2 regions of the Halopseudomonas sp. SMJS2 genome follow, and region 2 is predicted to be linked to the other one. Evidence: riboswitches for the same ligand, from Rfam matches in the RefSeq annotation. Region 2 holds a riboswitch; the other holds the start of a gene.
The links. Region 2 has a riboswitch for glycine ahead of QAO71_RS01065 (trimeric intracellular cation channel family protein). Riboswitches for the same ligand answer to the same signal wherever they lie in the genome.
Positions count from the first base shown of each region.

Region 1 (15,992 bases), 1.1 Mb from region 2:
TATCCCAGACGGCATAGACGCTGTGTGCCTTGGTGGTGTCCGGGGCAGCGTCGTCGGTCTCAAAGTATTTGCCGGTGCCGACAATTGCCAGATAACCCCGTCTTGTCGGATGTCTGACAAGCGAAGGTGGAGCCGTTATCGGCTGGATATTGCCGTTCGAGTAAGCCGCCTGATACAGGGGCTTGCCACCGTAGGAGACCTTGTAATCACCAGTGCTGACACCGGTTTGTTTTGAACGGGCGAAGGGGTCACCGTCTGTCGCGCTTACTGGCCTGGAGAGGTCGAACCGCCACAGATTCCCCTGGAGGTCACCAGCGTAAGCGTAATCCACAATCCCGTCGCCGTTGTTGTCCGCGCCACGGACTCCGGACAATCCGTTCGCTCCGCTTTCACCATTCTCTGCTACGACCTCCTTGATCAGGTTGCCATCGGCTATATCAATGATGAACAGTGAGGCGACGCCATCTGCACTCTCATACCCGTTGGCCTGGAGTACCGCCCATTCGCCGCTATGCAGCCTTACGATTTCCGGCTCAGGAAAGCTGTATCCCAGATTCTCGTAATCCGGGCTGGCGTCCGTGATTTCCCACAGCAGCTTGACGCCGCTGCCGTCTGTACCCGGCTCGGTGATATCCAGCGCGAAGACCGACTTGCCTCCCGCACGGAGGGTGCCAACGAGTACTGTGCGCCATTCGTTGTTGATGTATACATCTCGGACAATGGGTGAGCCGTCCACGAAGAACCGGTGGCCGCCGCCGGCGTAAGTCTGACCGGCCAGCTTGGGCATATGCTGCAGTACCGCTGACGGAACGAATGCAAACACTTCTGCACCCGTATCTGCGGAAAGGGCATGCAACATGCCGTCGTTGGCGCCCACATAAATGAGCTCCCGTCTGTTGGGGCTCTCGGCACTTGTAGAATATTTTTGCTGGAATCGCAGGTAGTCGCCGGGGTTACCGTCAATCTTGTCCGCTAGATAGGGCAGATAGGCGGGGGTGCCTACGACCGCAGGTTGAGAATTGATAATGTCGCCCAGCAGTGAGGTCCTGCGCCTGAATTGATTGCTCGCAGAGCCCTCGGCCGCGCGGCTACCTTTGATGTATGCCACACGATCTGCCCCGCGGCTGTCTGTGGAGCTGCCGAGGCTATCGGGGTTTCTGTCGAAGATGGTCTTGAGCGTGTTGCTCAGATTGTTGTAGGTGAACTCTCTGAGGTCGGTTGTGCCGGTATCGCCTGCCATGTAGATGTTCCGTGTCCCCTGGGTGTTCATCACGTCGCTAGCGGACCAGCCCAGGGTGCGCGAGTGGGTGCCGTCCGGCAGGCGCGTGATGATCGCCTGCTTCACGTCACCCGACCAGTCTTCGCTGTTGTACTCGGGAAAGTAGGCTTTGGTTTTGGTGGTGAAGCTGAGCGGCTGGTCCGGTTCGTTGTCGATGGTGGACGGCGCCGACCCAGCCGCCGCGGCTGTGGCGGTACGCTCTGCAATACGATTAATAATGTCATTGAAGGCCTGGATCATGTCTTCCGGTCGGTCGACGCTGAAGAACTCGCCCCGCGAGTTGATGGCTGCGTGCCAAAGGTCATATACGTTGTTGCCACTGTCTGCCGCTGCGGCTGGCCACGAGCGGCTGCCATTTACGAGGTTCTCGTATCCGCCACTGAAAGTATCGCCTTCCCAGGTCAACCCGTTTTGGGTAAGACTCTGACTGAGGCCCAGACCCATGGTGTAATTCACCATATGCTGCCAGGTAGCGGGGTTATTGCGAGGGTCCCAGTTCTCGTTAGGGCCTTTGAAAGGCATATAAGGTTTTACGTCATTGTCCAGGTTGGGGCGGAGGTCCGTTGCCCAGTAGTGCATGGCAAGGTCAGCCAGTGTGTTGGTGGTGCTGTCGCCATAGGGGCGCCTGGATGACGTGTAGTTGCCTATGCCGGGCAATGAGAAACTGCTGTGGTCCGCACGCAAGGTGCCGCTCGGATCGCCATTCGCACCATTCCACATACCATCAGACATCATGACGTGGAAAGAAGGACGACAGGAATATTCGGGTGACTGCACCGTTGAGCCTCTGCCACCTGCTGATGTCATGGGGTTGGGATTGTATGCCCACGCATCGTTCGTGCGGAGAAACTTGCCCGCGTCGTCCAGAGCTTTTCTCAGGGGCGTGCTGGTGCTGAAATCCACATTGGCAAGCCATTTGAAGAAGTTACCTTTATGTCGGTCAGTAAAGGTGCGGAAATAGTTGTTCTCGCAGTTGCTGTCGTTAAGCTGGCACCTGTCGAGGTCCTGCCATGTAAAACGGATGGATGACGGTAGATCGTTAAATGCAAGGTTAGCAGCCGTCAGGGTTGCCAGCGCGCGAGTGCGGTAGAACGAATACCAGATTGCAAAGTTCTGGCGCTCGCTCGTATTGACATCTACCTTTCGATAGCAGCTGTCATTATCAATGCTGTTATCGCAGCCGCTGCGGGATTCGTCGTAAACGTAGTAGTAGGCAGGAACTCCGGTTCGTGTGCGGTTGCTGCTCCAGGTGTTGAAATCACTTGCAGGGTTTTCCGCAAGGTTGTAAACATGACCCGTTGAGCCGCGATAGTCGGTTGTGCTGTTGTAGCTATAGTTCGGGCTGCTGTTGATATCCCAGTTCCAGGCGACACGATAACTATTGCTGAGATTGACGGAGCCATGGGAAGTTTGGTACCCGTTATGGTAAGCGTTCGTAAAGCTCGTAGTATAGCCAGAGGCGGCCGGGGTTCCATCATTGTTCAGCTTGACCGGTAAGCGATAGGTCACCTCAGGGTTGTAATAAAGCGGGTTGAACGTCGACGACTTGGCCCTGCGGCTGTTACGTAGCGCGTTCTGGCTACTGTTGGCATTGTTGATACCGATATTGTCCGGGGCGAATGCCCAGCGCATGCTTCCTGAACTATCCAAGGTGAATATCAGATTCGGGGCTACTGACTCAACGAGCATGAGGGGTTGCTGGCTGACAGCAGCCTGGGTCAGTCCTGCATGGCAGATCAGAGAGAAGGCGCTTGCACTGATCAGCACCTTCATAATAGGAGAGGCCGGCTTCATGTCGTCATCCTTGATTCGAATTAGTTGTAGATACGATAAATAGTTGAGCGCAGGCGCACTACGCCATCTCCGTGCGTGGCCTGGCTGTTGATCTCATATCGGAAGGTGCCGACCCCCATCATCATGTTGCCATACTCGGGGTTCTCGCTTTCACCGGCATTTGCTCCGCCGGGTGCTGGTATAGCATACCAATTGATGCTCTCGTCGAACTCGGTGGTGTCATCCGGCGCGTATCGCTTTCTCTTGGCGGCGTCGGTGAAGTCCTGCTGAAACCTGGGATCCTCCAGAAGCAAACATGGATCCTTGAAGTCGGTATTTGCACAGGTAGCGGTGGCGTTCAGCGGCCGTAGGGCCGTCGCCAGACTGTATTCCCCTGGAATTTTGACCTTGGTGCCGATTGTTCGATACTGGCCATCGGTCAGGCCTGCCTCTGCTGCGTTGAACAGCCTTTTATGATCGATGAGGTTGCTGGTGATACGTGAATCCAGAGCAACTTCTCGCATGCTTGTCACTGCGAGAGTGGTGATGATCAACAGGAAAACCAGAGCAACAAGAAGGACGGCCCCGTTCTGTCTGTTAGGGGAGAAAGAACCTTTTTTTTGATTTTTCATTTGGCCAGGTTCCTCAATGCAATTGTATTTTCGGTTGAAAAATAGAGGGCGCGGTCCGGGGCGACGGCCCCGCTTTCGGAATACCATTTATCGCGCCAAGCGCTGTATATTCGACTGTTGTCGTCGGTAAGGTTTTCCGAGCGGCTTTTCAGTAGCGCTGCGTAACGGACAGAGCGTATACGCTCATTGGTAGCCGGCACGTCGGTGAACTTCTGGGTTTCCCTGGTGAGATCATCACTGACCCCAAACATGAGTTTTATATCCATCATGTTGTTGATCAGCGGCACGCCATTGCAATGCAGCGAGTTGCCCGAGATTGTCAGCTCTACCGTAACGGGGGGGGGCGTCAGCTTGATACGGGTCTGCCAAGCCAGGGACTACTTCGCCAGAGCAAACAGTGAGCTGGGGAAGAGACGGCTGATACCGAATGCATATGCGTTGGTCTTCCACATCAAAATTGATGACTTCGCCGGCAGCGAACGAGCAATTTGCTGATGCGTTGGGGGCGGCACGAAATGCGTTCTCGAAGCCGTAATCCGCGCTGGCTTGGTAGCCTGTGCGATATAGTTCTTCTTCAAAAAGCATGAGCGCGTAACGAGCATTTTCCAGATTATCGGACTGGCCTTGCTGAAAGGCATAGTTTCTCTTGTTGTCGATATATACCTGGGTAATACCAAGAATAAGCAGCGTGCTAAGTAACAAGGCGACCAGCAGCTCGATCAGGGAGAGCCCGCGGTGCCGATCTATTAGGGAGTTCGCTTTCATATTTGGCTCCTGAACGTAAATGTACAGAGGCTATTCTCGACATCGCCCGCTGTAAGGCAGCCTTCGCCAGTTGCATTCCATGCCAGACGAATTTCCACGGCGGCGCCGTTGTTGTCGCATACGCCCGGCTCATTGGAGATACACGAGACGAAGTTTTCGCCAAGGGAGTCGGCTCCCGGCAGTAGAGTGCGTGCCTTGGTAGCCCAGCAGGCTACTTGGGTTTCCATCAATTTGTTCTCTATGTTGAGACAGGCATCGCTAGTGCTGGCCGGTAGCGAGTCGAACAGGGGCGAGCCATCGGTGCTCAGGAGACTGCTGGGCGTGGCGCGTATAATTTCGAGAAGCTCATTTGCCAGCATGGCTGCCTGGGTGCGCTCCACTGAGTCTTGGGTGTACTGGATCGCCTTGCCCTGCATCGCGACCATGCCCAAGATGCCTACAGCCGTCAGTAGGATGGTTATCAGTACTTCAAGAAGGCTGAAACCGCCGGATCTTGCATGTGTCATAACGTGCAGCTCCCCAGATTGGCGCCGTTGGCTTTCTTGCCCTTGTTATGCAGGGTGGTAGTGCCGCTGCCGGCAATGGTTACGAGCCTTGCGTTATCGACGTTACCGTCGCCGCAGAGCACTGCTTCGAAGCCGGGCACGGTGGTAGTGCCATTAGGGCGGTAGCCGGCGGTGGTGGCGCTGACGTCGAGACTGATGATGGTGGGATCAAAGGATGACGTCCGCAGTAAATCGCCATGCACGCTTGAAGCGAACACTTCAATTTCGCCTTTGCTGGGATCGATGACAACGAAAGTATCTATCTTGCGGATCACTGCTTCACTACGGGCGAACTGAAACAGTGCGTTGAGGGTTTCTGCCTGGGCTTCAGTGCGGTTATCTCTTATGAGTGTGGTGAAGCTTGGCACTGCGATAAGAGCGACGACGGCCAGGATAGTTAGTATCACCATCAACTCTATTAGCGTAAATCCCTTATAACGATTCATCCAGAATCCTCCTTCTAGTGCCTGCACTATATGCTGGCCAGATGGCAAGGCGGTGGCCATGGCGATGACCGGTCATTTTTTATGGATGAAGTGTCTTGCAGAGCGAAGGGATACCTTACGGGGCGTGAGGCGCTGTCTCATCCTGAAGCGAAAAATAGCTTTCGCCGAAAGCACTTCTGCAACGACACCGTTCTAGGTCATAGTCACCGACCTGTAATCAATTGTTTTTTTGTCGTCATTGCTGCGTCACGCTGGGCCCATAGTTTGTACGGGAATCCACCTCTCATGGACGCCCCGTCATGCCCAGTATGCAATGGAAAAGCTTCAGCCTCCTGGCAACCTGTATCGCCCTGGCCGCCTGTAACAGCGACAGTGACTCATCCTCCGATAACGCAGACAGCGGCCAGCCGCTGGTGCTGAATATTGCCCATATCAACGACCATCATTCCAATCTGGAGCCACTCGAGCTGACACTGCAGTTGGATGGTCAGCCTACGACGGTCGAGGTGGGGGGCTTTCCGCGGATAACCCGTTTGTTCAACGAGGCGGAAGCCGAGCACGCGAATCTGCTCAAGTTGCACGCCGGCGATGCCGTTACCGGCACCCTGTATTACACCTTCTACGAAGGTCGGGCGGATGCCGAGCTGATGAACACGGTGTGCTTTGACGCCTTTGCCCTGGGTAACCACGAGTTTGACGATGGCGACGCCCAACTGAAAGCGTTCTTGGATCATCTGGCCGATGGCAGCTGTAACACCCCCGCACTGGCGGCCAACGTCAAGCCCGCGGTGGGCACGCCATTGGCCCCATCAGCGGTGGATGACTACATCAAGGCACATGTGGTGACCGAGGTGGATGGTGTCCAGGTGGGCATCGTCGGTATCGATATTGCCGGCAAGACGCAGAATTCATCCCGCCCGTTGCCCACCACGGTATTCGAAGACGAGGTCACTGCCGCCCAGCGCAGCATCGACGAGCTGCAGGAGCAGGGCGTCGAGCATATCGTGCTGCTCACGCATCAGGGCTATCAGAACGATGTCGACATGGCCGCCCGGTTGAGTGGTGTAGACGTGATCATCGGCGGTGATTCCCATACGCTGGTGGGGGATTTCCGTAATCTGGGCTTGCAGGGGCCGGAAGACACGCCGCTGGCTTATCCGACTGTGGTGACCAACCGCGATGGTGAATTGGTCTGTATCGGGCAGGCCTGGGAATACACCAAGGTATTTGGTTTGATGAACGTCAGCTTCAATGCCGAAGGTGCAGTGGAAAGCTGCGACGGTCAGGCGTCACTGGTTATCGGCGACGAGTTCCAGCGCGATGACGCGCCCTTGAACGAGACGGAGACAGCGGCGCTGCTCCAAGTGCTGGACGAGCTGCCGGAAGTGGCGGTGGTCCAGCCGGACCCGGATGCCCAGAGTATCCTCGACGGCTATCAGGCTCAGCTGGACGTGGCCCGGCAGGAGCAGATCGGTTCTGCCGAGGTTTCTTTCTGCCTGGTGCGAGTGCCAGGGACTACCCGCAGCGGTGGGGTTCCTGGTTGTGAGCTGGCAGATCAGTTAGCACAGGGCAGCGACGCGGCGCAATTGGTGGCCGAGGCCTTCCTTGAAGCCAGCAAGCGGGCCGACTTCTCGCTGCAGAACGCCGGTGGTGTGAGAACACCCATGGCGGCAGGTGTCATTACCTTTGATACTGCCGCCACCATGCTGCCGTTCACCAACGTGCTGGTTGAGCTGGATGTGACCGGTGCGGAGACGGTTGCCGTCCTAGAAGATGCGGTGTGGAGTCATGTGGAAAATGGCGGTGGCGATGGTTCGCACCCCTACGCCGCAGCGCTGCGCTGGGATCTCGACATGTCGCAGCCACGCGGTAGCCGCTTCAGCAACGTCGAAGTGAAAGGTGCGGATGGCCTGTGGGCACCCATCAACCCGACCCAGACCTACGTTATGGTCACCAATGATTTTCTTGGTGAAGGGCGCGATGGGTATCTCACCCTGGGCGAGGTGACCGCAGATGGCCGGTCGATCAACACCGGCTTGTTATACACGCAGAGCCTGGTGGATTACCTGAAGGCCCGTCCCTCGGTTGGCACCATCCCGCGGGACGAATATTCCCATCAGCGGGTGATTACTGTCAGCGGCACTGAGCTGACTTATTGATACGGTAATCGGCCCGGGCAGCGCTAGCAGCTAACCCCTATAGAAAGCGACAGCGAGACCACACCAGTCTCGCTGTCTTGCCCCGGGCTTACGCGTGAGCCGGCTGCGGGGAAGCAGCCTTCGCGTTACTCCCCAACGCCTGCTCCACGACCCCACCAATCATATCCGCCGTAACAGCGCTCAGCGTCCAACCCAAATGGCCATGGCCGGTGTTGTAGAACACGCAGGGCGACTTGCCGCGCCCGACCTTGGGCATCATGTTTGGCATCATCGGCCGTAAGCCGGCCCAGGGCACGACGCTGCGGGTGTTGACGCCGGGAAAGCACTCATTCACCCAATCCACCAGCGGACGAATGCGGTCGGCGCGGATGTCACGGTTGTAGCCATTGAACTCGGCGGTGCCGGCCACGCGGAAGCGGTCATTGCCCAGGCGGCTGGTGACCAGTTTGGTTTCATCGTCGAGCAAGCTGACGGTGGGTGCTGAGGCGCGGCTAATCTCGTCGGTGAGGTTGACGGTGATGGAGTAGCCTTTGACCGGGTAGATGTTTACCCGGTCGCCCAACTGGGCGGCCAGGTCGCGGCTGGCGGTGCCGGCGCAGACCACTACACCGTCAAAATGCTGTGTCTCATCGCCAGCATTGCTGCCCGTGGTCACGCTGGCGCGCTTGCCATCGGTGGTGACCGCTTTCACGTCCTGGTTGTAAAGGCAGCGCACGCCGAGCCGATCGATAGCCGCCGCCAGGCCGTTGGTGAACTTGTGGATGTCGCCAGTGGAGTCGCATTCGGTGAAGTAACCGCCGTAATACTGGCCGGCCAGGGTGGGCTCGATGCTGCGCATTTCCTCCGGTGTTACGCTGCGGCGGGGTAGGCCCCCTTTGGCTAGCAACTGGGATACCCGTCCAGCGTGGTCGAAACCTGCCTTGTCGCGGTAAATGTGCAGGATGCCTTTTTTCTTCAGGTCGAAGTCGATGCCTTCCGCTTCAGCCCAGGCAAACAGATGCTCACGCGCGGCCACTGCCAGGCGTGCGGTTTCGATGGTGTTCTGGTTGTAGCTGGGGATCGAGGCGATGAATTCGGCGAACCAGGAAAGCTTGTGCCAGCTGGGCTTGGGGTTGACCAGTAGCGGCGCATCGCTCTTGAGCATCCATTTCAGGCCCTTGACGATGGTCGACCAGTGGTTCCAGACCTCGGCATTGGAGGCCGACAGCTGGCCGCCATTGGCGAAGGATGTTTCCATGGCGGCGTAGCGGTGTTTTTCGAACAGGGTAACGGCGAAGCCGCGTTTGCTCAGGGCGTAGGCGGTGGTGATACCGGTGATCCCGCCACCAACGACAGCGATTGTTTTCATTGTTGTAGCTCCAGTAACGTCAGGGGATTGAGGCCCGTGCGCACCATGCGCGGCGAGCGCCCCCTCTGTTCTGGACCTGAGAGTTTCACGGCGGCGCCAATGCGCTGCCGCTTGCTCCTTCGGTGCGCCCGACGACGTAACGGGCGGCTCTTCAGAGTTTACCGGTGATAGCGGTCCGTTTGCCTGAGAGTTTCCGGGGCGGTTGCTCCTTCGGCGCTGCGGCGGATCAAGCCGGCAGTCTCTCCCGATATCACATTGACCCGCCCCGGGTGCGCAATCTGGCGACGCGGTGCGGAGTCATGGGCGCTACATTGCCAGAAAATGCAATCGTTGTAACCCTGATTATGCGCGGTTCTGCCAACTTGATGCCGGGCGGCTCAGTACACCCAGAGTTCCACGCGCCGGTTCTTGTTTCGGCCATCGTCATGGGTGTTGGCGGCTACCGGCAGGTCATCGCCGATGCCCATAACGTCCTTGACGAAGATGCCTTGGCCGGCCAGCGCGGCGCTGACCGTTCTGGCTCGCAGGCGCGACAGTAGTTCGGCGCCTCTGCTTCTCGGGTCGCTAAAGCCTACCAGGACCACCTTGTACTCGGTCTTGTTTTCAGTCTGCAGATACTCGAGCAGGCGGTCGATGTCCTGCCAGGCCTTGTTATCCAGTCGGGCGCTGTCTTCACTGAAGCGGATGTTGACCGACAGGCGGTGCGCTTCTTCGGCCAGTTTGCGGTAGTCGTCCGGCATATAGGGCTGCGGCGCGATCTGAGCGGCTGTGATGTTCTGGCCGACAAAGCCCACCTGGTCCACGATATCCTGCCCTGCTTTGCTCTGGGTGAAGGCAATTAACCCCAGTGCCAGCGGGTTGGTTTCTTCGGGGCTGATATACATATATAGCCGGCGGGCCAGCGGATAATCCTCTGTGGCTACCAGCGCTTTGCTGGGGTACATGGGGCGGGAGTCACCAGCGGTGATGGACAGCGCCTTGGCTTCCTGTATATAGGCCAGGCCAACAAAGCCGACAGCATTGCGATCACTGCTGACGGCCCGGGACAGGTCTGCGTTGGATTCGTAGCGGTGGGCATCTGCGAGCAGATCCACCTGATTGGGTTTCAGCACTAGGTCCCGGAAGGTCTCCCAGGTCCCGGAGTTACCGTCCCTGGCGTGTACCCTGATTTTACCCTGGCGCCCGCCGAGCTGCGCCCAATCGGAGACCTGGCCGGAAAATATCCGGGCAATCTGTTCGATATTGAGGCTGTCGAGCGGGTTTTCCGGGTGCATGATGACCGCCAGGCCATCCAGGCCGATCACCTGCTCTGCTTCCTTGCTGAGCATGTTTCCGGCATTTTTCAGTGCTGTGACTTCACTGTCCTTGATCGGTCGGGACGATGCTGCGATCTGCCCTGTGCGGTCGATCAGCCCGGTAAAGCCCGTGGTAGAGCCATGTGCGTTCAGACTGATTTCGATCAATTCGCCCTGAGCGCTGACGGCGGTGATGCGGTGTTCCTGCGGTTCGGCATCGAGCTGTATATCAATATCCGTAGCGCCTGACTCTTTCAACATGCCTTCAACTAACAGGGGTGCCAACTGAGCGCCTATGGTGTTGGAGCCATTAATCTGTAGTTGCAGTGGTGCGGCGATGCTTGGAAAAGAAAGGCAGACAAGCCCGGCAAGCGATAACTTTACTAATCGGGCTCGCAGCCCTGAGGTGGTTTTCAACGTGTAACTCCCTGTAATGGCGGAACAGCCCTCCACTGGATGGAGGTTTGCTGATAGATGATGCCCTGCGTCTGTTAAGAAATTTTTGCGCCATGCGAATAATGGATTCACAAGCAGGCCGCTGTTTTGCCTTTGCCGGTGCCTCTGGTATGGTCGGGCCTTTTGCTAGCGGAGGCTCCATGTCCTTTTACGTTTATCTTTCCGGCGAAATTCATACCGATTGGCGCGATGAGATTCAGCGCGGCGCTGAGGCCAAGGGCCTGGATGTCGTTTTCACTTCGGCAGTGACCAATCACGACGCCAGCGACGCGGCGGGTGACCATCTGGGTGCGGAAGACAATGCCTTCTGGCGCGACCACAAATCAGCCAAGGTCAACGCCATCCGCACCAAGACTTTGATCGAGCAGAGCGATCTGGTGGTGGTGCGCTTTGGAGATAAGTACAAGCAGTGGAATGCCGCCTTCGATGCCGGTTACTGCGCTGCGCTGGGTACACCCTACGTCACCCTGCATGCCGAGGATATTGTCCACCCGCTGAAAGAAGTTGATGCTGCGGCGATGGCCTGGGCGACGACTACGGAGCAGGTGGTTGATATTCTGGCTTATGTGTTGAAAGGCTGAAAGTCATCGGCAAACGGGGCAGCTTACTGCCCCGATTCTGTCTGGCGTTTCAGTTTGTTATTCCGCCGCTGTAACCGAACGGACAACGGAGTGGCGAGAGCATGGATCTGCGCGTCGTTAAGTATCGCAGTTATCCCCGCGCGATGATCGCCAGTGAGTTCGCCATAGAAATCATGGGCGCGCTGCCACATCCATAGGTTATACGGAAACACCAGTCGCTCTTCCTCCATGTCACCCAGCCGATAGCGAAGCGTGCCGATAGCGCGGGGAATATCCTCGGCGTCGGGGTTGGCCTCGGTCCATTCTTTCAGTTGCCGAGCGGTTTCCAGCAGTACGGGTACCTGTTCATCGAACATCCGGTTGATGATGGACAATAGCGTTTCCGGTACCTGATCATCCGGCAGAAAGCCGCCGTCATGGCTGCTTGCATCCGGACTGATCATGCGCTCAACCCAGCGCGCTACCTGCGGCGCGCGCTCGCGCATCAAGCGTCCGGAAGCAGGGTCGCGATAGAGGTGGGCATACAGGGGGCCAATCAGGCCGAAGTCGCCGATGCAGGGCTGATCGCCGAGTAGATAGTCATGATCGCTGAAGTGGATGTTCAGTTCATCGAGCAGCGACAGATAACTTTGCTCGATGGCGGCGCGGGAATGATCGGTGATGCCCAGACGGGGTAGGGCGCCGGCAAAGGGGCCGGATGCCTCCAGTCCAGCGGCATATTGCTCTTTTGCGCTGGCGCTGGGCAGGCGAGTGCGACCGAATTCCTGAATGGCAAACTCGCGGTTTTCTTCGATCTTCCAGCGATAGAGCATGGCGGGATTAACCAGCCATTCATCACCGTAGATTTCCAGCAGCAGCGCAACCAGCCGCTGACAAGGACCGGTTGGGTACACGGACCTGTTCGGGAAATGATGTTCCAGATGGTCGATGATTTCGGTGGAGTCCTGGATTACCTGGTCATCCGGCGTCACCAGCACCGGAATATAACGCACCCCGGTTCGGGGAATGATCAGCTCCTTGAAAATCTGCGGCGTGGACAGAACTTCTTCAAATCTGATGCCCTTGAATTGCAGATAGCAGCGTACCTTGCCGGTATAAAGTGAAACTGGTGCGCCGATCAGTTTATGCATGCCTGTTCTCCTGATATCTGCATGAATTGTCGGATACTCGGCGGTAGTGATCCAGGCCCGAATGGGTGATTGTATAGATAGAAACACGCCAGAAGACGTTTGAAGCTGTAGAGATTGTTCTGTTTTTGTAAGGTATTGATGTGGCGAATCAGCCTTCTGGGCCAGTCGATAAACGGGTAGGCTGTCTATGACTGAGACATTCTGGGCGACAATGCCGACCAATAAAAACAGACATTGAGGCGTGCCATGCAAGAGCTGGACTCCCCCCACGTTTTCTTCCGCCGGGTGATTTTTGATGTAAGCCCGACCGAATGCCTGGTTGCCATGGAGGATGAGCACCATTATTTCGTGTTACAGCTGGGTCACGATGGTGAGTGCATCACCTCAGTAGCCAGCACCGCCCGACGTACGCCCTGGACCCTCTGCCCCGAGGCAGAGCGGCAGCTGCAGGCCTTCGTTGGCCAACCCCTGCGCCAACGCATCGCCATCAACCTGCCGGATATCGACAGCAAGCAGCAATGCACGCATCAATATGACCTGCTGATGGTGGCCCTCTCCCAGGCACTGCGACCGGGGAGGCGGGAATACGTAGCCAAAGTGGTCGGCGCGATGCACGAGTACCGTCACGCCCAGCTCTGGCTGGATGATGAAAAACTACTCGACTGGCGCCTGCGTGGCACGGTAATCGACAGCGAGGATCAGTGTAATCAACAAGACCTGCGCAGCGTCATGCCGTGGGCGGACGAACACCTGGATGACCAGATGCTGGAAGCCCTGTTCGTACAGCGACGGGCGGTGATGGTGGCGGCGAGCAAGGGGTTCGACCTGGACCTGATCCCCAACGCGGGCGTAGCCATGCGGGCACGCGCGGGGGCTTGTTTTGTGTTTCAGCCGGAGCGGGCGGCGCAGGCGGTGCGGGTGATGGGAAGTACGCGGCAGGATGTAAGGGGGACGGGGGATCTGTTGGTGGGGTGGAATGGTGTCTGAGTTCGCTCCTGCGCATAGCTCTTCAATCAGCCGATATTCACGAGTCGAATGTAATCACTGGCGTTGGTAGTAGCGTGTTTACTTGGATAGTCTCTGAGAAAGAAAAATAATTAATTAAACGAGTTACGTCATGAAAAAATCAGCGATATTGGGGGTGACATTGACCACTGTATTATTGTCTGCACAGGGTAACGCAGCCGATCTGCCCGACCCCAAGTCAGTACGCACTGATCAATTGCAATTGATGCAGGGCTTCCCGCCAGCCGCCGATAAGCAGATAACCCAGGCGGGTTTCATGCGGCCTTATCCTAATCCGCGCTGGAGTTTCCATCATGCCCGGGAGCTGTTTCCTTCGCGGCGGGTGGCGCGTGGTCATGAAGCTGTTTCCGTATTGCCGCAGGCCGAGGGGATGGAGCAGCAGATTGCCGATCTGACTTTCACCGGCCCTGATGGTGAGCAGATGAGCTTCGGGCAATATCTGGATTCGACCTATGTTGATGGCGTGCTGGTCATGCAGCACGGCAAGGTCCTGTTTGAGCGCTATCAAGCGGGCGTGCCCGAGGATGAGCCGCATATTCTCTGGTCGGTGACCAAGTCCTTTGTGGGGCTGCTGGCTACACAGTTGATCGAAGAAGGCGAGCTGGATCCTGCGGCGCTGATCACGAGCTATCTGCCAGAGCTGGAAAACAGCGGTTGGCGTGGAGCGACGGTGCAGCAGGTCCTGGATATGACCGCGGATATCGATTACAGCGAGGTTTATGCTGATCGCAATTCCGATGTGGTCAAGTATTCGCTGGCCGCGGGTATGGGGCCGGTGCCCCATGACTACCCGGGCGCGCGGGATCTGTACAGTTATCTGCCCACCATTGCTGCCGGTGTGGATGAACATGGACAATCGTTTCGCTATCGCACCACCCACACCGAGGTGCTGGGCTGGATTCTGCGGCGGGTGACTGGCATGTCCACCGCTGCGTTGATTGAGCAACGCCTGTGGCGCAAGCTGGGAACTGAAGAGGATGCGTATATGCTGCTCGACTCCAAGGGGGCCGAGTGGGCGGGCGCGGGTCTGAACGTGACGTTGCGGGATCTGGCGCGGTTTGCGGAGATGGTCAGGCTGGGTGGTGAATTCAACGGCCAGCAGATCATCAGCGCCGCGGCAATCGAAAAGATCCGTGAGGGTGGTGACCGGGATAAGTTCAAGGCGTCAACGGCCAGCAGATCATCAGCGCCGCGGCAATCGAAAAGATCCGTGAGGGTGGTGACCGGGATAAGTTCAAGGCGGCCGGCCGCGATTTCCAGCCGGGCTATTCCTATCGCAACCAGTGGTGGATCAGCCACAACCCGGATGGCGCCTTTGAAGCGCTGGGTGTGCATGGCCAGATGATCCACATCAACCCGGCGGTGGGGATGGTGATGGTGCGGCTGTCCTCGCATCCGATTGCCAGCAGTGCGCAGACGATGCCGTTGAGTATCCCGGCGTTGGCGGCGTTGGCGGACTTGTTGCGAGGGCGGGAGGAGTAGGTTAAGACGTAGAATCTGGGCTCGCTCGACCTTCCATGGTCTTGCGTATTCTGAAAGGCAAAGGGCGTCGGCAGCGCTGGGCCGCCGGCGCCAAAAATCCGCGTCGGCTTATGCCGCCTGGGTCACCGGCATCTGCGGCGGCAGGCGCCACAGGGCGGTGAGGCAGATGAGCAGGCCGCCGAGGCCCAGCACGCCGCCGACCAAACCGACGTTTGCCAGGCCCATATGCGTGGTCACCTGGCTGCCGAGCAGCGCGCCAGCACCGATGCCCAGGTTGTACAGGCCGGAAAACAGCGACATGGCCACATCAGTAGCATCCGAGGCGATGCGCAGAACGCGGGATTGCAATGCCAGCGTCAATCCGAGAATAGCCGCACCCCATACGAAGCACAGAATACCCAGGGTCCAGATGTTCGTGGCCGACGCCAACAGCAGCAACAGGCAGAAGGTCAGGGCGAACATGCTGCCGACCAGCACGCTGCGCGGATAGAAGGGGCTGCAGCGGCTGAAGATCAGCGCGCCGAACAGACCGGCACCACCGAATACCAGCAGCAGCCCGGTGATCTGGTTGCCGAACAGGCCGGCAATGTCCCGAGCAAAAGGTTCTATGTAGCTGTAGGCGGTGAACTGGGCGGTTACACAGATGACTACCAGGCCATAGACCACCATCAGTGCCGGGCGCTTGACCAGTACCGGCAGGCTGCTGAGCGAACCGCTGTTCTGGCTCGGCAGCAACGGCAGCATGCGTGCCAGGGCGACCATGGTCAGCAGGGCGATCAAGGCGACGCCCAGGAAGGTGACTCGCCAGCCGACCATTTCACCGACCAGTCGACCCAGCGGGATGCCCAGCACCATGGCCAGGGTGGTGCCTGTGGCTAGCAGTCCCAGGGCTTGCGCTTCCCGTCCCGGCGGGGCGACGCGAACCGCCAGCGAAGCGGTGATACTCCAGAACACGGCATGGGCCAGGGCAATCCCGATGCGGCTGATCACCAGCACCTCGTAGCTCCAGGCCACGAATGACAGCAGATGGCTGATGATGAACAGAATGAAGACTCCCATCAGCAGCCGGCGACGC
Region 1 is NZ_CP123445.1:2,750,973-2,766,964, reverse strand. Features, by position in the region: gene QAO71_RS13040 (PilC/PilY family type IV pilus protein) at 1-3,073, opposite strand, end outside; gene QAO71_RS13035 (PilX N-terminal domain-containing pilus assembly protein) at 3,094-3,684, opposite strand; gene QAO71_RS13030 (prepilin-type N-terminal cleavage/methylation domain-containing protein) at 3,919-4,449, opposite strand; gene pilV (type IV pilus modification protein PilV) at 4,446-4,955, opposite strand; gene QAO71_RS13020 (GspH/FimT family pseudopilin) at 4,952-5,440, opposite strand; gene QAO71_RS13015 (5'-nucleotidase C-terminal domain-containing protein) at 5,740-7,599, shown strand; gene QAO71_RS13010 (D-amino acid dehydrogenase) at 7,688-8,947, opposite strand; glycine riboswitch at 9,109-9,204, opposite strand; gene QAO71_RS13005 (substrate-binding domain-containing protein) at 9,325-10,503, opposite strand; gene QAO71_RS13000 (YtoQ family protein) at 10,839-11,279, shown strand; gene QAO71_RS12995 (glutathione S-transferase) at 11,303-12,409, opposite strand; gene QAO71_RS12990 (DUF2889 domain-containing protein) at 12,656-13,396, shown strand; gene QAO71_RS12985 (serine hydrolase) at 13,527-14,780, shown strand; gene QAO71_RS12980 (hypothetical protein) at 14,765-14,917, shown strand; gene QAO71_RS12975 (sugar transporter) at 15,026-15,992, opposite strand, start outside.
Region 1: another riboswitch for glycine. It lies ahead of QAO71_RS13010 (D-amino acid dehydrogenase); the one in region 2 lies ahead of QAO71_RS01065 (trimeric intracellular cation channel family protein).

Region 2 (15,992 bases):
CAGGCAGGCGAGGGCAAGCCAGGAGGGGTACAGACTACGGGAATAGGGCTTCAGCATGGCAGTATTTCTTGTTGTTTAAGATGTGGCACACAATAGCATCCTGCCCCAGCGGGAAAAAGGGAGGTAATTCCATGTACACAGGCCACTGCCAATGCGGCGACGTTCGCTTTCAGATTGTGGGTGAGCTTGAGCCGATTCAGATCTGCCACTGCTCCCAGTGCAGGCGAGCGCAAGGTACGCCCTTCGCGACCAACATTCCGGTGCAGGAAAGTGCCTTCACCCTGCTCAGCGGTGCGGAGCTGCTCAAGTCCTTCGAGTCATCCCCCGGTAAGCATCGGGTGTTCTGCAGTCATTGTGGCTCACCGCTGTACAGCACCAAGGATGATATGCCCGGTGTGCTGCGCATCCGTGCCGGCTTGCTGAACGAGCCGCTGGCTACATCGCCTGGTGCGCATATCTATGTGGGTTCAAAAACCAACTGGTGGTCGATTAATGATGAGGTGCCTCAATACGAGGCCGGGATACCTCCGCGCCGGGCTAGATGATGGGGAGCGAGCAGGCGCGATCTGGACGGCATAACGCCCCCTGCCTCGCACTGCTGTCACGTTGCCGGGACGGTGCTACGCTCTAGTCAGCGAAACGGGAGCGGAGGCCGGCGTGAATTACTGGCATTGGATCTATGAGCGAGTAAAACGCCAGCTGTGGTGGCGGGCGGTGGCCTTTGGTATCGCGGGGATGCTCACGGCGGTGCTGGCGCTGGTCGCGGAGCGGGTCTTCCCTTGGGAGATGCCGTTCAACCTGAGCTCGGATGCGGTGGATAGTCTGCTCAATATCATCGCTTCGAGCATGCTGGCGGTCACGACATTCTCGCTGGGGGTGATGACCGCGGCCTTTGGCGCGGCAACCACCAACGTCACGCCGCGGGCGACCAAGTTGTTGATGGAAGACGAGCTGACCAACAACGTGCTGTCGACCTTCATTGGCGCCTTTCTGTTCAGCATCGTTGGCATCATTGTGCTCAAGACCGGCTCCTACGGTGAGCGCGGGCGAGCGGTGCTGTTCCTGTTCACAATCGTGGTCATCGGGCTGGTAGTGATCCAGTTGTTGCGCTGGATCAACCACCTGATCTCGCTGGGCCGGGTGGGCACGACCATCGACCGGGTCGAGCAGGTTGCCGGCGCGGCGCTGACCGAGCGCCTGGCGGTGCCCTATCTGGGCGCCAACCCCTGGCACGATGTTGGCGCGGTGCCGCCGGGCGCGATTCCGGTGTACGCCAGCGCCATCGGCTATATCCAGTTTATCGATATCCCGGTGTTGTCCCGCCTATGCGAAGAAGCGGACTGCGAAGCCTACTTGCCACTTAATCCGGGCGCGTTCGTGTTCGAGGATACCGTGGTGGTCTGGCTCCATTCGCAGCAGGATCTGTCGGAGGTGACCGGGCAGATTGCAGATCAGTTTGTGATCGACACCAACCGGAGCTTTGATCAGGACCCGCGCTTCGGGTTGGCGGTCATGTCGGAAATTGCCTCGCGGGCGCTATCGCCGGCCGTCAATGACCCGGGCACGGCCATCGATGTGATAGGCCGTCTGACGCGCCTGCTGTCCCAATGGGCGGGTGGGCGGGAAGATGTGCCCGTCGACTATCCACGCCTGCATCTGTTGCCACTGGGCGATGACGACTTGCTTGAAGATGCGTTCATGCTGATAGCCCGCGATGGCGCCGGGATGATCGAGGTGCAGCTGCGGCTGCAGAAGTCGCTGGCGGCGTTGCAGCGGCGGGGCAATGCGAGCTTTCGCCAGGCGGCCGCCAGACAGTCGGCCATCGCGTTGCAGCGCAGTGAGATGGCGTTGACCTGTGTGGCAGATCAGCAGCGGCTGCGCGAAGCGCTGGAATGACCAGCTCGGTTTGCTGAGGCTGAAGGCGAAGCTCAGAACGACCGCAGCATCCGCCCCAGCAGTTCCATCGCCCGCTCGCTGTCCGGCCCCCAGGCGTGGCCGTGGTTCAGGCGCGCGCAGTGGCGAAAGCTCTGGCTGGCGGAGAAGATCGGGCCGGGTGCCAGGCTGATGCCCTGGGCCAGGGCTAATCGGAATAACTGCAGCGAATCGACCTGCTCGGGAAACTCGAACCAGAGGAAATAGCCACCGTCGGGCTGGGTGACGCGGGTGCCTTTGGGGAAGTGGCGGGCGGCGGAGGCGAGCATCGCCTCCTGTTGGCGTTGCAGGGCATGGCGCAATTTGCGCAGGTGGCGATCGTAGCCGCCATGCTGCAGGTAATCGGCGATGGCAGTCTGGGCCGGTACCGAGGGCGAGATGGTGGTCATCAGCTTGAGCCGGGCGATGCGCTCGGTGAAACGCCCGCCGGCTACCCAGCCCACCCGGTAGCCGGGCGCCAGGGTCTTGGAGAAAGACCCGCAGTGAATCACCAGGCCTTCACTGTCCAGCCCCTTGATCGGCATGGGCGGACGTTCGCCGTAATGCAGTTCGGCATAGACATCGTCTTCGATCAGCGGCACCTGATGCTCCTGCAGCAGGTTGTACAACTGCTGTTTGCGGCTGTTATCCAGGCTGGCGCCGAGCGGATTCTGAAAGCTGCTCATGAACCAGCAGGCCTTGATCGGCAGGCTGCCCATACGTTCGCGCAGTACCGCCAGATCGATGCCGTCCCGTGGGTGCACGGGAATCTCTACGGCCTTCAATTGCAACCGTTCGAGTACTTGCAGGCAGGCATAGAAGGTCGGTGACTCGATCGCCACTAGGTCGCCGGCCTGGGTCACGCTCTGCAGCCCAAGGTTGAGGGCTTCCAGTGCACCGTTGGTGACCACCAGTTCTTCTATTGGCAACCTGACCCCGCTGACCATGTAGCGCAGGGCGATCTGGCGCATCAGGTCGGCATTGCCTGCGGTCATGTCGGCGATGATGTCGTGGGGCGACAGGTTGCGCAGGCTGCTGGTCATGGAGCGGGCCAGACGGGCCATCGGGAACAGGTCGGGACTGGGAAAGGCCGAGCCGAAGGGAACCGTATGCGGGTTCTTCAGTGAGCCGAGTACCGAGAATACCAGCTCGCTGACACCGACCTCGGTGGTTGGGGGCACTGCCGGGGTGGGTTGCGGGTCAGGCAGGGGCAGCCCGGCCAGGCTGCGGACAAAATAGCCGGAGCGGGCGCGGGCCTGGATCAGCCCGCGGTCCTCCAGCAGGTAATAGGCCTGGAATACCGTGGACGGGCTCACGCCATAACTCTGGCTGGCCTGGCGCACCGAAGGAATCCGCTCGCCCGGCGCCAGAATGCCCGTGCGAATCAATTCGGCAATGGTATCGGCCAGGCGCTCGTAGCGTTTCATCGAAGGGTTCCATGCAGTCAGTAGCTGGCCGGTGCCAGAAAGGTTGATTCGGCCACAACCGGTGCGCTGTTGTCATCCTCTGCAGCGAGGACGAAGCGGATGCGCTGGCGTGCCGCGGGAGATTGTTCGCCGGTCCAGACCACACTGAGCGGCAGATCGTGGATATCTTCGGCCGCCAGCTGCACGCTGACCGGGGTCGCCAACTGCAGGCCTTGCGGTGCATCGAGGGTTATCTGATAGCGGCCGGGTTGTTGGCTCTTGTTGATCACCTTGAGACTGTAGCTGTTCTCCAGCTGGCCGGCGCTGTTCTCGCGAAACAGATTGCCGCGGTCGCGGCTAACGTCCAGCGACATCATCGGCCGATCCAACAGCGCCACCACGAACAGGCCGATCATCAGCGCCAGCATGCTGCCGTAGCCGAGCAGCCGTGGTCGCAGCCAGCGGGTAGTGCTGCCCTGCTGAGCACGCTCGGAGGTATAGCTGATCAGGCCGCGGGCATAGCCCATGCGGTCCATGACGCTGTCGCAGGCATCGATGCACGCGGCGCAGGCGATACATTCGAACTGCAGGCCGTCCCGGATATCGATGCCGGTCGGGCATACCTGCACACACAGGGTGCAGTCGATGCAGTCCCCCAGGCCCTGCTCGGCCGGATTACTGTCCCGGCGCCGCGGTCCGCGTTGCTCGCCCCGTTCGGTGTCATAGGCGATGATCAGGGTATCGCGGTCGAACATGACGCTCTGGAAGCGCCCGTAGGGGCACATGTCGCGGCAGACCTTCTCGCGCAGCCAGCCGGCGTTGATATAGGTGGCGGCAGTAAAGAAGAACAACCAGAACGCCGCCTGGGCGCCCAGCTCGAAGGTGAACAGACCCACTGCCAGCTCGCGGATCGGCGTGAAGTAGCCGACGAAGGTGAGCGCCGTGGCCAGGCTCACGCCCAGCCAGATGGCGTGCTTGGCACCGCGTCGCAGCAGTTTGCTCAGTGACCAGGGCGCAGCATCGAGACGCACGCGCTGATGGCGATCGCCTTCGGTGACTTTCTCCGCCCACATGAAGACCCAGGTCCATACGCTCTGCGGGCAGGTATAGCCGCACCAGATGCGTCCGGCGACCACCGTGATGAAGAACAGGCCGAAGGCGGCAATGATCAGGATCGCCGACAGCAGGATCAGGTCCTGGGGCCAGAAGGTCGCGCCGAAGATATGGAACTTGCGGCTGGCTAGATCCCACAGCACGGCTTGGCGCTGGTGCCAGTTCAGCCAGGCCGTGCCGAAGAACAGCAGGAACAGCAGGCCGGCGCCGAGCAGGCGCAGCCGCCGGTAGTACCCTTCGAAGCTGCGTGTATGGATCGGCCCGCCGAGCTGGGCGGGTGTGTTGCGTGCAATGGTGGCGTCGATGATCTCGACGGGAATACGTTCACCCATGGTCTACCCCATCAGTCATGAATCAGGCTGGTGACATGATCGTGATTGGGTCTGATATGAAACAGGCTCAGGTTTTCGATAAAAAACCGTATCAGCAGCAAAGCCGCGTCGTTAGGGGGTGACGCATTGTCGCAGGCCGCTCTGTTATGACGAGGCGGGGATTAATGGCACGATTAGCCGTTCATGGCAGGGCACTGATACGGTTTTCAGCACGGCAACTGAGCCTGTTCATTTGTTAATTGATGTTGCATAGTGCGCGGTCGAATCCAATTTGCCATGGGGCTGTCGCTGCATGTATTTCCAGCAAAACAAGTGCGTACGGGGCGGGTCTGGTCCCCGTGAAAGGGGGTGGGCATGAATCTGGGTGCTCTGCTGTGGTTGATGGCGCTGCAGGTGGCGGGTGCGGTGATCAGTCATTTTCTGGTGCCGGCGCTGCCGGGGCCGATTATCGGCATGGTGTTGCTGGTGCTGGGCCTGGCCTTCCTCGGCGAGGTACCGGAGTCGCTGCAGCGGACCGCGTCCGCACTGCTTGGCTATCTGCCGCTGCTGCTGGTGGTGCCGGCGTCGGGCATCATGCTCAGTCATGATCGTCTGCTGGCGGACTGGTTGCCCATCGCGCTGGCGCTGGTTGGCTCGCTGCTGGTAGCCGTGCCGTTCTGTGGCTGGCTGTTGCAATGGCTGATCCGCCGTCAGGAGAGCCGCCAATGATCGCCCTGCTGGTAACCATCCCGGTGTTTGCGCCGATGTTGACCATAGCGGCCTATCAGGTGGCGCTCTGGGTGCAGCGACGCACTGGTTCGCTGCTGCTGCAGCCGGTAATCGTGACGCTGATGCTGGTGATCGCGATGCTCCTGCTGCTGGATATCGATTACCTCATCTACCGCGAAGCCGCGGAGCCGATCGCCCTGTTGCTCGGCCCGGCGACCGTGGCGCTGGCGGTGCCGCTGTATCAGCAGCGTCAGCGCATCCGCATGTTGCTGTGGCCGATCCTGATCACCCTGCTGGTCGGTGGCGTGCTGATTGTGGTGCTGACCCTGCTGCTTGGCTGGCTGCTGGGCGCGCCCTTCGTCACGCTGATGTCGCTGGCACCCAAGTCGGTGACCATGCCGATTGCCATGCTGTTGTCCGAGCAGGCCGGGGGTGATGCGGCGATGACCGCAGCGCTGGTGATGCTGACCGGGGTGATCGGCACCGTGATGGCGCCGCCGTTGCTGCGTCTGGCACGGGTTGACTCGCCCGCCGCGCGGGGGCTGACCCTGGGCATGAATGCCCATGCCATCGGCACGGCGCATGCGCTGCGCGAAGGTGGCGAATGTGCTGCCTTTGCGGCGTTGGGGATGAGTCTGCTGGGGTTGGCGACGGCGTTGCTGCTGCCCTGGTTCGTGGGCTGAATGCAATGCGGGGCCTGCATTGCGCAGGCCCCGCATTATCCGCAGGACTTCAGATCAGGATTCGCCCATGCCTGGCACCGGCTCGGGTGCCGAGTGGGCCCGCACCTTCTCTTCGATACGCCGTCCTACCTCCGCATCAATGTTGCGCCAGTACTCGAAGGCGCGCTCCAGCACCGGGCTGCGCACACCACCGAGCAGGCTGCCGGCTACCTGGTCGACCAGTTTGGTGCGTTCCTCATCGTTGAACACTTCACGCACCAGCGTGCCCGGCTGGCCGAAGTCATCATCCTCGGAGTGCAGTTCGTAGGCGCTGCGCACCATATCGCCGTCCGCTTCCCAGCCATCCTCCATCTTGCCGGTACTGTCCGCCCAGCTGCGATCGCTGCTGTTGGGTGCGTACACCGGTGCGTTGCCGCTGTGCTCGTAGGTCATCTGACCATCGAACATGTAAGTGTTGACCGGCACCTTGGGGCGGTTCACTGGCAACTGATGGAAGTTGGTGCCGATGCGGTTGCGCTGCGCGTCGTTGTAGGCGAAGGCGCGGCCCAGCAGCATCTTGTCCGGGGACAGGCCGATACCCGGGACCGTATTGCCAGGCGAGAAGGCCGCCTGCTCGATCTCGGCAAAGAAATTCACCGGGTTGCGGGTCAGGGTCATCTTGCCGACCTTGATCAGCGGGTAATCCTTATGCGACCAGATCTTGGTCAGATCGAAGGGGTTGAAGCGGTAGGTGGCGGCGTCGGCATAGGGCATGACCTGCACTGACATGATCCAGCTGGGATACTCGCCACGGGCAATGGCCTCGAACAGATCGCGGCGGTGATAGTCCGCATCGATCCCCGCCATGTCGGCGGCTTCGGCGTTATTGAAGAACTCCATGCCCTGCTCGGTATGGAAGTGGTACTTGACCCAGAAGCGCTCACCGGCGGCATTGACCCACATGAAGGTATGGGAGCCGTAGCCGTTCATGTGGCGCCAGGTGCGCGGCAGGCCGCGCGGCCCCATCAGGTAGGTTACCTGATGCGCCGATTCGGGGTTGTTGGTCCAGAAGTCCCACTGCATGTGGTTGTCGCGCAGGCCGGAGTCGGGCAGGCGTTTCTGGCTGCGGATGAAGTGGGGGAATTTCATCGGGTCACGCACGAAGAAGATCGGCGTGTTGTTACCGACCAGGTCGTAGTTGCCTTCGTCGGTATAGAACTTCAACGAAAAGCCGCGCACGTCGCGCCAGGTATCCGGGCTGCCCATCTCACCGGCAACGGTGGAGAAGCGCGCCAGCATCTCGGTCTGGCTACCTTTCTGGAACAGCGCCGCCTTGGTGTAGGCGGACACATCTTCGGTGGTTTCGAACACACCGAAGGCGCCGGCGCCCTTGGCATGGGGTTGGCGCTCAGGCACCTTCTCACGGTTGAAATGGGCCATCTGCTCCAGAAAGTGCACATCATGGAGCATGATCGGGCCATTGGCGCCAATGGTCAGAGAATTGCGATCGCTGGGTGCCGGTGCGCCGGTACTCATGGTCGAGCCGGTTGGCGTTTTACTGTTTGAATCACTCACGGGGCGTCCTCCTTATCAGGCATCTGGCGAAGCTCTCTCGCATGGCTTCAGCTCTCAATGTAGACCATACGGAGGAATAGGCAGCCTTGCCAGGTGCCGACTCGATAATCAGTCGTTCCAGCGCCCCGGCGCGTAGGAAAACACCGGCAGTGCCAGCGACCAGCGAATTGCCGCCAGCCGCACTGCCAGGCCGAAGCTGAAGGAGGCCAGCAGGTTCACGTCATGGTTGATGCCCCAGTGACGCAACACCAGATAGAGAATCGCCACCGCCAGTGAAACGCTGGCATACAGCTCCTTGCGCAGCACCATGGGTGTGCGATTGCACAGCAGGTCGCGCAGAATGCCGCCGAAAATACCCGTGGTGATGCCGGCCATGATCACGACCGGGGTGGGGTAATCGAGCCGCAGAGCGACGTTGCAGCCGATCACGGTGAAGGCGATCAGCCCCATGGCATCGAGGATCAGGAATAGGCTGTGCAACCGGTGCATGAAACGGGCGATCAGCACGGTCAGCAGGCCAGCGGAGATGGTCAGGTAGATGTACTCCGGATGCTGAGTCCAAGTGACTGGGTAGTTGCCCAGCAGCATGTCGCGGACCGTGCCGCCGCCCAGAGCAGTGATGAAGGCTATGAAGGCGACACCGAACATGTCCATGTTGCGGCGGCCGGCAGCCAGGGCGCCGGACATGGCTTCGGCAGTGATGGCGATCAGATAGATGTAGAGAAGCACACAGAACTCCTGCAAGCTGTGACGCCTCTCCCCCTGTCCTTTTACCTGAGAGTTTACGCAGTCATGGACTGCTTGCCCCTTCGGTGGGTTGCCTTGGCAACCTCTCTCCAGCTGGCTGTGCGGTCACCCGCTGCGCTGGGCAGTATCGGGTGTCCTGTGATTCGCAGTAATGGGTACCTGAGCGATTATGGGAGTTTGCGCCTTCGGCGGGGGCCTGGGGCCCCTCTCTCCTGCGACCGGCGATTATACAGCAAGCGCCTGGCTTTGCTATTGCTGACTGCTTCATTGTGTCGCCGGCGCCGGGCCGGCAGATTGGTTACACTGAGTCTGTTTTCCCCAGCAGCAAGCGGAGGGACCAATGCACCAGCAGATTCTCGATTTCTGGTTTGATCAGCTCAAGCCGGCGATGTGGTGGAAGAAAGATGCGCAACTGGACCAACTGATCGAGCAACGTTTCGGTGAACTGCATCGGCAGGCCGCCAGAGGCGAGCTATGGGAATGGCGCGCCACGCCCGAGGGGCGGCTGGCCGAGATCATTCTGCTTGACCAGTTCTCGCGCAACATCCACCGTGACCAACCCGATTCTTTCGCCCATGACGGGATGGCGCTGGTGCTGGCCCAGGAGGCTATTGCCGCCGGCGCCGATCTGGCCCTGCCGGTGATACAGCGCAGCTTCCTGTATATGCCATTCATGCACAGTGAGTCGCTGGTGGTCCATGAGCGGGCGGTCATGCTGTTTGACACACCCGGTATGGAATCCAGTCTGGACTTCGAACTGCAGCACCGGGATATCCTGCGGCGCTTCGGTCGCTATCCGCATCGTAACCGCGTGTTGGGACGAGCCTCCACCGAGGAAGAATTGCAATTTCTGACCCAGCCGGGTTCCTCATTCTGAGCCCGGGATACCTTATTGCCGTATCGATCCATATTCGAGGAGTCTGACCATGCATACCAAGATCCTGCCATCGGCCGTGCTTGCCGCTGCCCTGACCACGCTGGCCGGTTGCAGCACCTCGGCGCCGGATACCACCGTGCCCCGGATCGGTGGTGGTGAGCCTTTTACCGCCGAGCTGAATTGCGGGCGCCTGCCGATTTCCGCCAAGGGCGATGATGACCTGCTGCTGACGGTCGGTGATGAGCAATTCGCCCTGAGCCGGGCGATCAGCGCTTCCGGTGCGCGTTATGTGGCTGCGGGTGAGCCGGAGACCAGCCTGTGGTTCAAGGGTCAGCAAGCCTGGCTGGTGTTGCGTGGTGACGACTACCCACTGTGCGCGCCGAGTGACAGCATCATTGAACCTTACCGCGCCGCCGGCAACGAACCCTTCTGGTCGGTGACGTTGGAGGGTGGCCAATTGACCCTGAACCGCCTCAACGAAGGTGAATCACCGGCCCAGCCCTATATGGCGGACGAGACCGCCGGCGAGGTGGTGACCAGCGGCAACCCACCGATCCGCTTGCAGGCCAGCGATCAGCTGTGCCGTGACACCATGAGCGGAATGCCCTATCCGCAGCAGGTCAGCGTGCAGGTGGACGGCGTTACCCTGAACGGCTGCGGTGGTGATCCGGCGCGGCTGCTGCAGGGCGGCGAGTGGGTAGTGGAGGACATCAATGGCGGTGGCATTATCGACCGCTCCCGTGTGACCCTGAATTTCTGGCGTAACGGCCAGGTGAATGGCCGTGCCTCCTGCAACAACTTCATGGGAGAATACCAGCTGACCGGTGAAAGCCTGACCATCAATCAGCCGGCCACCACCCGCATGGCCTGCGCGCCTTCGCTGATGGAACAGGAGCAACGGGTGCTGCGCAATCTGCAGAGCCTGCAGGGCTTTGATTTCGACGATACCGGTGCCTTGCTGCTGCGCTCGGCTGAAGGTTCGCTCAAGGCCCGCCTGGAACACTGATAATAATCAAGGAGATATACATGCTGGCGTTGATATTGGGTTTGGTGCTGTTTCTCGGGATACATTCGACTCGTCTGTTTGCTGCTGACTGGCGGGTCGCGCAGATCGACCGGCGCGGCTTGCTGGCCTGGAAGGGATTCTATGCTGTTGTTTCGCTGGTGGGGCTGCTGCTGATCATCTGGGGCTACGGGCAGGCACGGTTGTCGCCGACCTGGCTGTGGCTGTCGCCCATGTGGACCCGCCATCTTGCTGCGCTACTGACGGTTCCGGCCTTCATCCTGCTGGCGGCCACCTATATTCCCGGAACTCATATCAAGACCCGGGTCGGGCATCCCATGCTGCTGGGCGTCAAGTTCTGGGCCATCGCCCACCTGATCGCCAATGGCACGCTGGCCGACCTGCTGCTGTTTGGTGGTTTCCTCGCCTGGGCGGTAGCGCTGTATGTGGTCTTGCGCCGGCGTGATCGTCTGGCCGGCGTGAGCTATCCGGCGGTCGGCTTCAGTCGGGACCTGATTGCCATTGTGGTCGGGTTGGTCGCCTGGGTGGTCTTTGCCATGTGGTTGCACGGCGCGCTGATCGGTGTCCGCCCCTTCGGCGGCTGAGCCTTACCTGATGCGGCCTGGCCGCCAACCCGGGAGTACGAACCATGCAACTGCTGTATCCGGAGATAAAGCCCTTCGCCCGTCATGATCTGGCGGTCGAAGCGCCCCATGTGCTCTATGTCGACGAGAGTGGTCAGGAAGACGGGCTGCCGGTGGTGTTCATTCATGGTGGGCCGGGTGGTGGCTGCGACAACCTGAGCCGACGCTTCTTCGATCCGTCGATCTACCGCATCATCACCTTCGATCAGCGTGGTGCCGGCCGTTCCACGCCCCACGCCAGCCTGGAAAACAACACCACCGCCGCGCTGATCGAGGATATGGAGGCGCTGCGCATCCACCTGGGGATCGACAAGTGGGTGCTGTTCGGCGGTTCCTGGGGTTCGACCCTCGCCCTGGCCTATGCCCAGGCGCATCCTGACCGGGTGCTGGGCATGATTCTGCGCGGGATCTTCCTGTGCCGCGACGAGGATATCCACTGGTTCTATCAGGAAGGCGCCAGCCGCATCTTTCCCGATTACTGGGAGAACTACCAGGCGTTGATCCCGGAGGCGGAGCGCGATGACATGGTAGCCGCCTACTACCGACGCCTGACCGGGGACGATGAAATCTGCCAGATGCATGCCGCCCGGGCCTGGTCCGGCTGGGAAGGTTGCTGCGCCACCCTGCGGCCCAGTGCCCAGCTGGTCGACCGCTTTACCGAGTCGCGGCGCGCGCTGGCCATGGCGCGGATTGAGTGCCACTACTTCATCAACCAGTCTTTCCTTGAACCGGATCAGCTACTGCGCAATATGCCGAAGATTGCACATATCCCCGGCATCATCGTCCATGGTCGCTACGACATGGTCTGTCCGCTGGATAATGCCCACGCGCTGCATCAGCGTTGGCCCGGCAGCGAATTGCAGATCATCCGCGATGCGGGTCACGCGGCTTCCGAGCCGGGTATTGCCGATGCCCTGGTGCGCGCTACCCAGAGCATGGCCCGGCAACTGCTGAAGCTGGCGCCGGAGGCGGAATAGCATGAAGGGGCTGTTGCAGCGGGTCAGCCAGGCCCGGGTGGAGGTGGCGGGCGAGATTGTCGGCGCCATCGATCAGGGCTTGCTGGTGCTGGTTGGCATCGAGCCGCAGGATGATCGGGCCAGTGCCGACCGGCTGTTGCACAAGTTGCTCAACTATCGCGTGTTCAGTGATGCCGAGGGGCGCATGAATTGCTCGGTGCAGGACGTACAGGGCGGATTGTTGCTGGTATCCCAGTTCACCCTGGCGGCCGATACGCGCAAGGGGCTGCGCCCGGGATTCTCCACCGCGGCGCCACCGCAGCAGGCTGCCGAATTGTTCGATTACCTGCTGCAGCGGGCGGGCGAACAATGGTCACAGGTGGCTACCGGGCGGTTCGGTGCGGACATGCAGGTGCATCTGGTCAATGATGGGCCAGTGACCCTGCTGCTGGAAACCTGACCTCAGCTTGGCTGGAACCGCACCCACAGCATGATCAGCAGGGTCGCGGCCACGCCCCAGGCGAGCATCGCCAACAGCAGGATGGCAGGCAGCGGCAGCTTGCCGGCACCCCAGGCGATCACCGCAAGATAGATGGCGTAGGGCAACAGCGACCATAAGCCGAAGATGGCTGTGGTACGCAGGTCCGCCGCCGGGCGGGCGCTGCCGATAATGTAGTGGGCGATCACCGCAAAGGTGGGAAACAGCGGCACCAGTCCGGCGATATAGAAACTCTTGGAGCGCGCCAGCAGCGCAATGAGCAGAACCGCCAGTGCGCCGAGCAGCGCCTTGAATGCAAGTGAAATCATGAAGTCCATACCGGGCCGATGCGCTGCTCACGCTATGCCCGGCAGGTTATCAAGTCAAGGCCGCTCCCACATCAACTTGCGATCACTGAGCTCGGTTCAACGCTTCCTCCACGAATTCCAGCCGATCCTGACCGAAGAACATTTCGTTCCCGACAAAGAAGGTCGGCGCACCGAAGACGCCCCGTTCGATGGCCTCTTCGGTGATCTGCCGCAGCTGGTCTTTCACCACCGGATCATTGATCTTCTGCTGTAGTTCAGCCATATCAAAACCGTGGCGACCCAGTACGGCGGCGACCACCTCGGGGTTGCCCATATCCTGTTGATCGACCCAGATGGCCTGGAACACCGTATTGACGTACGGGACGAAGCGATCGGTACCCAGGTAGGCGGCCGCGCCGCGCATCAGCTGCATGGTGTTGATCGGGAAGAACGGATTGTGCTGGAACGGCACAGCATAGCGCCGCGCGTAACGTTGAAAATCCTCGCGGGTATAACGCCCCTTCGCCGGCACGGTCGCTGGGGAGCTATTGCCGGTGGCCTTGAACACCCCGCCCAGCAGCATCGGCTTGTATGCCAGTTCGGCATCGTGGCGCTGCGCCAGGCTGGCGATCTGGGTCCAGGCCAGGTAACTGGCAGGGCTGCCTACATCAAAATAGAATTCGACTTTCTTGTTCATGTGCCTTGTCCTGTGGTGGTGGGGGTCAGAAGGTTTCCATCCAGGGCCGCAGATCCAGTTCATGGGTCCAGCAGTCCCGTGGCTGGCAATGCAGTTGCCAGTACTGTTCGGCGATGTGCTCCGGGTCGAGAATGCCGCCCTGGTCTTTCAACGCGTAGCGCTCGGGAAAGTTGTCGCGGATAAACGCGGTGTCGATGGCTCCGTCGATGATCGGATGGGCGACATGAATGCCCTGCGGCCCGAGTTCGCGCGCCATGCTCTGGGCCAGGGCGCGCAGCGCGAACTTGGCGCCGGCGAAGGCACTGAAACCATTGCCGCCCCGCAGCGAGGCGGTGGCACCGGTGAAAATGATGGTTCCGCGAGCGCGGGGCAACATTGCCTTGGCCGCTTCGCGGCCGGTGAGGAAGCCCGACAGCGCCGCCATTTCCCAGACCTTGCGGTACACCCGTTCGGTGGTTTCGGTAATCGAGAATCGTACGTTGGCACCGATATTGAACACCACCACCTCGATGGGACCTATGTCCCGCTCGATATCGCTGAACAGCGCGACCATCTGTTCTTCACTGCGGGCATCGCAACCAAAGGCATGGGCGGCGCCGCCGGCCGCTGCGATATCGCTGACCAGTGGCTCAAGTTTATCGGCCTGGCGGCGGGTGACGCACAGGGTGAAACCTTCACGGGCGAAGCGCCGGGCAATGGCCCCGCCGGTGGCATCGCCGGCGCCGATGACAACGGCAACGGGTGGTCTGGACATGGGGTACTCCTTATCGGTTCTTTTTTGGAACTGATTAGATAGTCAGTTTCTTTTTGGAACTTGTCAAGCTATCCTGTGGCCCTGTACGAACGAGGAGTCGAGTATGCGTTGGGAAGAGTTGGACCAGCAGCCCTGTTCATTGTCCCGCACCCTGGCGGTGGTCGGTGACCGCTGGACCTTGCTGGTGCTGCGCGACTGCTTTCTCGGCGTTCGCCGTTTCGATGAGTTCGAAAAGCGCCTTGGGGTCACCCGGCACGTATTGGCCGATCGCCTGAAGAAGCTGGTCGAGTATGGGGTCTTGGCCAAGGTGCCCTATCAGCAGCGACCGCTGCGCGAAGAGTACCGGTTGACCGAGCGCGGGCTGGAACTGCATTCGGTGATGCTGGCGCTGGTCAGCTGGGGTGACCGGCACATGGCCGACGAGCGGGGCGCACCGATCCGCCATATCCACAAGGGCTGCGGCCAGGTCATGCGACCGGTGACGGTCTGTTCCGAATGTGGTGAGCCGGTAGCGGCGCGGGATGTGCAGATCGAGGTGGGAGAGGGCTGGCAGGATGCGACTGGCGAGCTCATTCCCCCGAGGCTGGCGCGCCAGTCGGGGAATCAGGACCGCTGATACAAGCGCTGCTTGGTTCCTAGCTGGTCAGATCAGAACAGCCGGGCAAGCAGTGCGGTCACGGCGGTTTCTACCCGCAGGATACGTTCACCCAGCTGTACCGGCTGCAAGCCGGCGGCGCAGAGCTTGTCCACTTCGTAGGGGATCCAGCCGCCTTCCGGGCCGATGGCCAGGGTAACCGGGCCAGCCAGCGCCCTTGGGCAGGCGGGAAAGTCGCCGGGGTGGGCTACCAGTCCCGTGGTCCCGGCTACCAACGCCGGGAGCTGGTCTTCGACAAAAGGCTTGAAGCGTTTCTCGATGCGCACGCTGGGCAGCACCGTATCGCGCGCCTGCTCCAGGCCCAGCAACAGATTCTCCCGAATCACCTCAGGCTGCAGGAAGGGCGTCTGCCAGAAGCTCTTTTCCACCCGATAGCTGTTCAGCAGGATGATCTCGGCCACGCCGAGTGTGGCGCAGTGCTGCAGGATGCGGCGGAACATCTTGGGGCGCGGCATGGCCAGCAATAGAGTCAGGGGCAGCTTGGCGGGCGGTGGCTGGGTCAGGTTGATCTGCAGCTCGGCCTGCTGCTGGTCCAGCGCTAGCACGGTGCCTTTGCCCATCAGGCCGTTTACTTCCCCGACCCGCAAGCTGTCGCCGACGGCTACCTGCTGGATCTCCAGCATATGCTGCAGGCGCCGGCCGCTCAGCCGCACCTGCTGCGGAGCAATGAAATCCTGCTCCTCAAGCAGCAACAGGTTCATGCGGAGGGGGTGTCGTCTTCGGTTTCGGCTTCGGTCGTGCGGGTCACCGGTTTGAGCAGCCCGGCGAACAGGATTCCGACCTCATAGAGTAACCACATGGGGCCGGCCAGCAGCGTCTGGGAGATGATGTCCGGCGGGGTCAGCACCATGCCGATGACGAAACAGCCGACCACCACATAGGGCCGAATCTGCTTGAGCTTGGCGACGTCAACCGCGCCGGACAACACCAGCAGGACCGTGGCCACCGGAATCTCGAAGGACAGACCGAACGCCAGGAACAGCGTCATGACGAAGTCGAGGTAGCTGTTGATGTCGGTCATTACCGTCACCCCTTCGGGGGCGGCGCTGGTGAAGAAGCCGAACACCAGGGGGAACACCACGAAGTAGGCGAACGCCATGCCGGCATAGAACAGGATGATGCTCGATGCCAGCAGCGGCAGGGCGATGCGCTTCTCATGCTTGTAC
Region 2 is NZ_CP123445.1:229,469-245,460, forward strand. Features, by position in the region: gene QAO71_RS01025 (serine hydrolase domain-containing protein) at 1-57, opposite strand, end outside; gene QAO71_RS01030 (GFA family protein) at 132-545, shown strand; gene QAO71_RS01035 (DUF2254 domain-containing protein) at 658-1,896, shown strand; gene mapR (GntR family transcriptional regulator MpaR) at 1,929-3,338, opposite strand; gene ccoG (cytochrome c oxidase accessory protein CcoG) at 3,356-4,762, opposite strand; gene QAO71_RS01050 (CidA/LrgA family protein) at 5,117-5,470, shown strand; gene QAO71_RS01055 (LrgB family protein) at 5,467-6,153, shown strand; gene QAO71_RS01060 (catalase) at 6,208-7,707, opposite strand; gene QAO71_RS01065 (trimeric intracellular cation channel family protein) at 7,816-8,436, opposite strand; glycine riboswitch at 8,460-8,557, opposite strand; glycine riboswitch at 8,591-8,679, opposite strand; gene QAO71_RS01070 (DUF924 family protein) at 8,795-9,331, shown strand; gene QAO71_RS01075 (META domain-containing protein) at 9,381-10,337, shown strand; gene QAO71_RS01080 (NnrU family protein) at 10,358-10,939, shown strand; gene pip (prolyl aminopeptidase) at 10,984-11,955, shown strand; gene dtd (D-aminoacyl-tRNA deacylase) at 11,957-12,394, shown strand; gene QAO71_RS01095 (GlpM family protein) at 12,397-12,738, opposite strand; gene QAO71_RS01100 (2-hydroxychromene-2-carboxylate isomerase) at 12,824-13,417, opposite strand; gene QAO71_RS01105 (SDR family oxidoreductase) at 13,443-14,171, opposite strand; gene QAO71_RS01110 (helix-turn-helix domain-containing protein) at 14,275-14,787, shown strand; gene QAO71_RS01115 (16S rRNA (uracil(1498)-N(3))-methyltransferase) at 14,820-15,527, opposite strand; gene tatC (twin-arginine translocase subunit TatC) at 15,524-15,992, opposite strand, start outside.